Linked DNA regions of Celeribacter indicus. Each later gene encodes a partner of the first gene's protein in a complex. Links are inferred from orthologs where the notes say so. Each region holds a gene or a part of one and is shown on either strand. Other genes may lie near its edges.

Region 1 (3,047 bases):
CGCGGCTAATCCCGGTCGCGGCTGCGCGCGGAAACGTCGCGCAGATCCACTCCCGCCATCTCCGCCAGCTCGTTCTCGGTGAGGGTCTCGTACATGTTCCTCGAGGCGCCGCGCAGATCGCCCTCCCTCACCTCACCCCGCTTCGCGGCAAGGGCCGTACCGGCGTCGCGTTTCAAAGGTCTCATTTCCATGTTCATGGTCCTTCCTCCTTTCCATCACGAAGGACGAACACGAGAGGCGCCGCACTGTTCCCCGTCGCCCGCGGACAAGAAAAAAGCCGCCGAAACCGGCGGCTTTTCGTTGAAATCATGGGCGGGTCTCAGCCGAGTTTCGCCTTCACGAGCGGTCCGACCGCGCCGAAATCCATCTGTCCGGTGTATTTCGACTTCAGAACGCCCATCACCTTGCCCATGTCGCGAATGCTATCGGCACGGGTCTCGGCGATCGCGTCGGACACCGCCTTCTCGGTCTCCGCGGGCGTGAGCTGACGCGGCAGGAACCCCTCGATCACGGTGATCTCCGCGCGTTCCTTCTCCGCCAGTTCGAGCCGCCCGCCTTCCTCGAACGCCTTCGCGCTCTCCTGCCGCTGCTTGACCATTTTGCCAAGGATGCCGAGCACTTCGCTGTCGGAAACGCTCTCCTCCTTGCCTTCGCCGCGGGCGGCGATCTCGCGGTCCTTGATCGCGGCGTTGATCAGGCGCAGGGTGGCCAGCCTTTCGCTGTCCTTTTCCCTCATCGCCTCCTTGAGCGCGGCGTTGATCCGGTTACGCATATCCATATGGGCCTCATCCCCTGACGATGTCGCAAGTGCGCACCATACCCAATGCGCCGGACCTTCTCAACCGCTGATGGGAGCGATAACATGCGGAAATCGCGGCACCGCAGAAATGCGCCGCGCTCGCCTTGACGCCGCAGGCCGGGTTCCTTAGGTTCCGGCCAATTTTGCCCCTGGAGGAGAGTCGCGCATGGCATCTGGTCAACAGTCCGGAAAACCGACCGCTTGTCTGGCCCTGGCCGACGGGACGGTCTTCTACGGGAAGGGCTTCGGCGCGACCGGCACCACCACTGCCGAGCTGTGCTTCAACACCGCGATGACCGGCTATCAGGAGATCATGACCGATCCCTCCTATGCCGGACAGGTCGTCACCTTCACCTTTCCGCATGTCGGCAATGTCGGCGTGAATGCCGAGGACGACGAGACCGCCGACCCGGTCGCCGCGGGCATGGTCGTCAAATGGGACCCGACCGAACCGTCGAACTGGCGCGCGCAGGAGGAGCTCGGACCCTGGCTCGAAAAGCGGGGCCGCATCGGCATGGGCGGGGTGGACACCCGCCGGCTGACCCGCGCGATCCGCCAGCAGGGCGCGCCCCATGTCGCCATCGCCCACGATCCCGAGGGCAATTTCGACATCGAGGCCCTCGTTGGACAGGCGCGCAGCTTCTCCGGCCTCGTGGGCCTCGACCTCGCCCGCGACGTCACCTGCGCGCAATCCTACAGGTGGGACGAAATGCGGTGGGCCTGGCCCGATGGTTTCCCGAAACGGGAGGGCAAGGGGTTCAAGGTCGTCGCCGTCGATTTCGGCGCGAAACGCAACATCCTGCGCTGCCTCGCCTCGGCGGGCTGCGACGTCACCGTGCTCCCGGCCACCGCCACCGCCGAGGAGGTGCTGGCCCATGAGCCCGACGGCGTCTTCCTGTCGAACGGTCCGGGCGACCCGGCGGCGACGGGCACATATGCCGTGCCGATGATCCAGGGCGTGCTGGAGCGCGACCTGCCGGTCTTCGGCATCTGCCTCGGCCACCAGATGCTTGCCCTCGCCCTCGGCGCCAAGACGATCAAGATGAACCACGGCCACCATGGCGCCAACCATCCGGTGAAGGATCTCGACACCGGCAAGGTCGAGATCACCTCGATGAACCACGGCTTCACGGTCGATGCGCAATCGCTGCCCGCCGGGGTGAAGGAGACCCATATCTCGCTCTTCGACGGCTCGAACTGCGGCATCGCGCTCGAGGGACGTCCGGTGTTTTCGGTGCAGTACCACCCCGAGGCCTCGCCGGGGCCGATGGACAGCTACTATCTCTTCGAGCGCTTCGCTGCGGCGATGGCAGCGCGCGAAACCGCCTGACGGCGACGGCGACAGGATCGGAAGACGGCCCGCGCGGCATCGCCGCACGATGGCAGCGGGCGCTTTCCGACGCTCACCCGCGAAACCTGAGCGCCTCGATCAGCGCCGCAAGCGCCGGCGTATGCTGTCTTCGGCTGGCGTAATAAAGGTGATAGCCTTCGAAGGTCTTCCGCCAGTCGGACAGCACTTCGATCAGCACACCCCGTCCATCTTGCGGACCAGCTTCTGACCCAGCCGTTGCAGATTATCGTCGGCGGTGGACAGGTCGGCGCCTTCGGCTCCTATCGCGACGGGTTCGAGCTGTTCAACAAGGCGCGCTCGGCGCAGAAAGACATTCTCGTGGTGCCGGGGGCAACGCATTACGACCTGTACGATCAGCCCGAGCCCGTGAACCAGGCCGTCGCCAAGCTCGAGGCCTTCTTCGGCGAACATTTAAGAACGTGGAGGGCATGGGAACAATCCTCCCGTGCCCTCACCGCTAAATCCGGCATGTCAATGCCAGCGGGGGTGAAGGTCCGCACGGGCGGCAGGTCGACCGGATCTGACTGCCGCACCCTGGGCCGGTTCCGGCGAGCCGGGGGACATCCTCCGGCAGGGGATCATCGGAACGCGTGCGACCGGCGGGATCTCCCGCCGTTTTTCCATCTCCGGTTAACGGCATTTTAACCCGGCACGGACAACGGTGAGCCATCGCCGGTCCATCACTCCGACCGCGCGGCAACGCAGGGTCAGGATCGCGGGGTCAGATGACATTCGATCGGCAGAGGGTTTTCCAGGGACACCCGCCCGGCGCCGCCGGAGAGGGCATGCGTCCCGCCCACGACGATCCGCAAGCGCAGCCCGAGCGGCGCAGGCCGATCGGCCAGATCCTCGTCGATATGGGCGCGCTCGCGCCCGGCGATCTCGTGCGGGCCACCG
Region 2 (3,933 bases), 460 kb from region 1 along the record:
GGAAAGAAATGTCCATGATCGAGAGCAGGAGGCCGAAGTCTTCCCCCGGATATTCCGGCTGTCAGTTGGTCTGCTTGATGACATCCAGATCCCGATGGAGGCGGCGAACGCCGCGGACAAAACCCGTGACGAGGACATCTTCGTTGCCGATCCCGCGCCTCGCGATATTTCTTTTCCGGTTCGCTGGCGCCGCGTGGGCAGGCAGAACGCAAAACGCCCCGCTGCGGCGCGGGGCGTTTCGGTTCGTGGACTTTCCGATGTGGCCGAGCCTCACCCCTCCTGAAGGCTCTGCACCTCGATCTCGCCCTCTTCGCGCGACTTGATCGCCATCGCCGCGGCGTGGCTGGCCGCGGCCGTGGTGAAATAGGGGATCTTGTCGTAGAGCGCGACGGAGCGGATCTCGCGCGAGTCCTCGACCGCCTGAGCGCCCTCGGTCGTGTTCAGCACCAGGGCGATCTCGCCGTCCTTCATCATGTCGACGATGTTCGGGCGGCCCTCGTAGACCTTGTTCACGATCTGGCTCCCGACGCCGTGTTCCTTGAGGAATTTCGCCGTGCCGCGGGTCGCGATGATCTCGAAGCCGAGATCGGAGAGCGTCCTGATCGCCTCCACCATCTTCGGTTTCTTGTCGTAATTCTTCACCGAGACAAACACCTTGCCCGACCGCGGCAGGTCCGATCCGGCGCCCATCTGCGACTTCAGGAAGGCGCGGGCAAAGCTCTTGTCGGCGCCCATGACCTCGCCCGTCGAGCGCATCTCCGGCCCGAGGATCGTATCGACGCCGGGGAAGCGGGCAAAGGGCAACACCGCCTCCTTCACCGCGAACCGGCCGGTTCCGGCGGGATCGACCAGGTCGAAGGCGTCGAGCTTCTCGCCCGCCATCAGCCGCGCGGCGATGGAGGCGATGGGGCTGTTCACCGCCTTGGCGACGAAGGGCACGGTGCGCGAGGCGCGCGGGTTGACCTCGATGAGGTAGATCACGTCGTCCTTGACCGCGTATTGCACGTTCATCAGGCCCACGACGTTGAGCGCGAGCGCGAGCGCCTCGGTCTGGCGCTTCAGCTCCTCGATGATTTCGGGCTTGAGCGAGTAGGGCGGCAGGGAACAGGCGCTGTCGCCGGAATGCACGCCCGCCTCCTCGATATGCTGCATGATGCCCGCGACATGGACCTTTTCCCCGTCGCAGAGCGCGTCCACGTCGATTTCCGTCGCGCCCGAAAGATAGCTGTCGAGCAGCACGGGGCTGTCGCCGGAGACCACGACGGCGTCGCGGATGTAGCGTTCGAGCCCTTCCATGTCGCGCACGATCTCCATCGCGCGGCCCCCCAGAACATAGGAGGGGCGGATGACGAGCGGAAAGCCGATGCCGGCGGCGATCTCGATGGCCTCGATGTCCGAATGGGCGATGCCGTTCTTCGGCTGCTTGAGATCGAGACGGTTCACGAGATCCTGGAAGCGTTCGCGGTCCTCTGCGAGGTCGATCGCATCGGGCGTGGTCCCGAGGATCGGGATGCCCTCCGCCTCGAGCGCGTTCGCGAGTTTCAGCGGCGTCTGTCCGCCGAACTGGACGATCACCCCGTGCAGCGTGCCGTTCGACTGCTCCACCCGCAGGATCTCCATGACGTGTTCGAAGGTCAGCGGCTCGAAATAGAGCCGGTCGGAGGTGTCGTAATCGGTCGACACGGTCTCCGGGTTGCAGTTGATCATGATCGTCTCGTAGCCCTGTTCGGTCAGCGAGAAACAGGCATGGCAGCAGCAGTAGTCGAACTCGATCCCTTGCCCGATCCGGTTCGGCCCGCCGCCGAGAATGACCACTTTCTTGCGATCCGAGGGCCGCGCCTCGCATTCCACGTCGCCCATCATCGGGGCCTCGTAGGTGGAATACATATAGGGGGTCTGGGCCTCGAATTCGGCGGCACAGGTGTCGATCCGCTTGAACACGGCGGTGACGCCGAGGTTGCGGCGCGCGCGGCGCACGTTGGCCTCGTCGCGGCCGGTGAGCTTGGCGAGCCGGGCATCGGTGAAGCCCATCATCTTCAGCCGGCGCAGCCCTTCCTCGGTCACCGGCAGGCCGGATTTGCGGATCTCGCATTCGGTGGCCATGATCTCCCGGATGCGGGCGAGGAACCAGGGATCGAAACTGTTGATCTCGTTGATCTCGTCATCGGTGAAACCGAAGCGCATCGCCTGCGCGATCACCCGCAGCCGGTCGGGCGTGGCGCGGGCGAGCTCGCGGGTCAGCGTCTTGTCGATCATCTGCTGGGCGGCCTCATCGGCGCCGAGGAAGATGCGCGGCAGCGTGTCCGCGGCCCCCTCCGCCTCGACGATCTGCGCGGGCTTCGGCATGTCGGGCAGATCGATCTCGTCGAACCCGGTCAGGCCCGACTCCATGGAGGCAAGCGCCTTCTGCATGGATTCGTGGAAGGTCCGGCCGATCGCCATCACCTCCCCCACCGATTTCATCGCGGTGGTGAGCTCCGGCTTGGAGCCGGGAAACTTCTCGAAGGCGAATTTCGGGATCTTCGTCACGACATAGTCGATGGTCGGCTCGAAACTGGCGGGCGTCACCTTGGTGATGTCGTTGTCGAGCTCGTCGAGCGTGTAGCCCACCGCGAGCTTCGCGGCGATCTTCGCGATGGGAAAGCCCGTGGCCTTCGAGGCGAGCGCCGAGGAGCGCGACACGCGCGGGTTCATCTCGATCACCACCATGCGCCCGTCCGCCGGGTTCACCGCCCATTGCACGTTCGAGCCGCCGGTCTCCACCCCGATCTCGCGCAGCACGTTGATCGAATGCGTGCGCATCAGCTGGTATTCCTTGTCGGTCAGCGTCAGCGCGGGGGCGACGGTGACCGAGTCGCCGGTGTGCACGCCCATCGGATCGACGTTCTCGATGGAACAGACGATGATCGCGTTGTCGGCGCGGTCGCGCACCACCTCCATCTCGTATTCCTTCCAGCCGAGAAGGCTCTCGTCCACGAGGATCTGCGCCACCGGCGAGGCCTCGAGCCCCGAGCGGCAGATCTTTTCGTAATCGTCGCGGTTGTAGGCCACGCCGCCGCCGGTGCCGCCGAGGGTGAAGGCCGGGCGGATGATCGCCGGCAGGCCGATATGCTCGAGCGCCTCCATCGCGATGGCCATGCCCGCGGCGATGTCGTAGGTGCCGTTCTCACGCTTCGGCGCGGCGACGATATCGGCCTTCGGGTTCTCGATGCCGAGGCGGTCCATCGCTTCGCGGAACAGCTTGCGGTCCTCGGCCATCTCGATGGCATCGCGTTTCGCGCCGATCAGCTCGACGCCGAATTTCCCGAGCACGCCGAGATCGTCGAGCTTGAGCGCGGTGTTCAGCCCGGTCTGCCCGCCCATCGTCGGCAAGAGCGCGTCGGGGCGCTCCTTCTCGATGATCTTCGCGACGACCTCGGGGGTGATCGGTTCGATATAGGTCGCATCGGCCATGCCCGGATCGGTCATGATCGTGGCGGGGTTCGAGTTCACGAGGATGACCCTGTAGCCCTCCTCCTTCAGCGCCTTGCAGGCCTGCGCGCCGGAATAGTCGAATTCGCACGCCTGCCCGATGATGATCGGCCCCGCCCCAATGATCATGATCGACGAAATATCGGTTCTCTTCGGCATGGCGGACCCCGGCAATGTTGTGAGCAGCGTGTCGCGCGGCTTCCGTGCAGGACCCGCGCAAATTGTCGTGGGTTATAGCCATGGGGCGGCGAGGTGCAAGACCCTGCGGCAGGGCTGTCGTCAGAAATTCATCTGGGCGAAGCGGCGCGGGATCCGGCGCGCGCCGGAAGCAGCACATGAAGCGTCAGTCCGAGCAGCATCAGTAGCGGAGGGATCTGGCTCACCATGAGGGGTTCGTTGAAGGGAATGAGCGCGCTGTAGAGCGGAAAGGAAAACAGGATCGCGAAAGCTGCGAGCCAGAGC

Evidence for each region. The genes of interacting proteins can lie anywhere in the genome.
Region 2: the proteins of carA (region 1) and carB are in contact, whole or in part, in a solved structure (PDB 1KEE), measured with the Escherichia coli proteins. The link is inferred for Celeribacter indicus from one-to-one orthologs.

The regions. Positions count from the first base shown.
Region 1 is NZ_CP004393.1:3,231,040-3,234,086, forward strand. Bases 71-3,047 are described here. They hold carA (glutamine-hydrolyzing carbamoyl-phosphate synthase small subunit), read left to right. Parts: upstream 71-965; coding sequence 966-2,129; downstream 2,130-3,047. Other genes in these bases: P73_RS15955 (DUF3008 family protein), read right to left, coding at 71-197; P73_RS15960 (GatB/YqeY domain-containing protein), read right to left, coding at 320-778; P73_RS26675 (hypothetical protein), read right to left, coding at 2,203-2,328; P73_RS26330 (hypothetical protein), read right to left, coding at 2,322-2,561; P73_RS15975 (glycosyltransferase family 2 protein), read left to right, coding at 2,936-3,047. In the rest of the region: P73_RS15950 (DUF2244 domain-containing protein), read left to right, coding at 1-9; more of P73_RS15955, read right to left, coding at 6-70. UniProt on the Escherichia coli protein: Small subunit of the glutamine-dependent carbamoyl phosphate synthetase (CPSase).
Region 2 is NZ_CP004393.1:3,692,255-3,696,187, reverse strand. What follows is about bases 71-3,933. They hold carB (carbamoyl-phosphate synthase large subunit), read right to left. Parts: upstream 3,631-3,933; coding sequence 271-3,630; downstream 71-270. Other genes in these bases: P73_RS18195 (glycosyltransferase 87 family protein), read right to left, coding at 3,759-3,933. UniProt on the Escherichia coli protein: Large subunit of the glutamine-dependent carbamoyl phosphate synthetase (CPSase).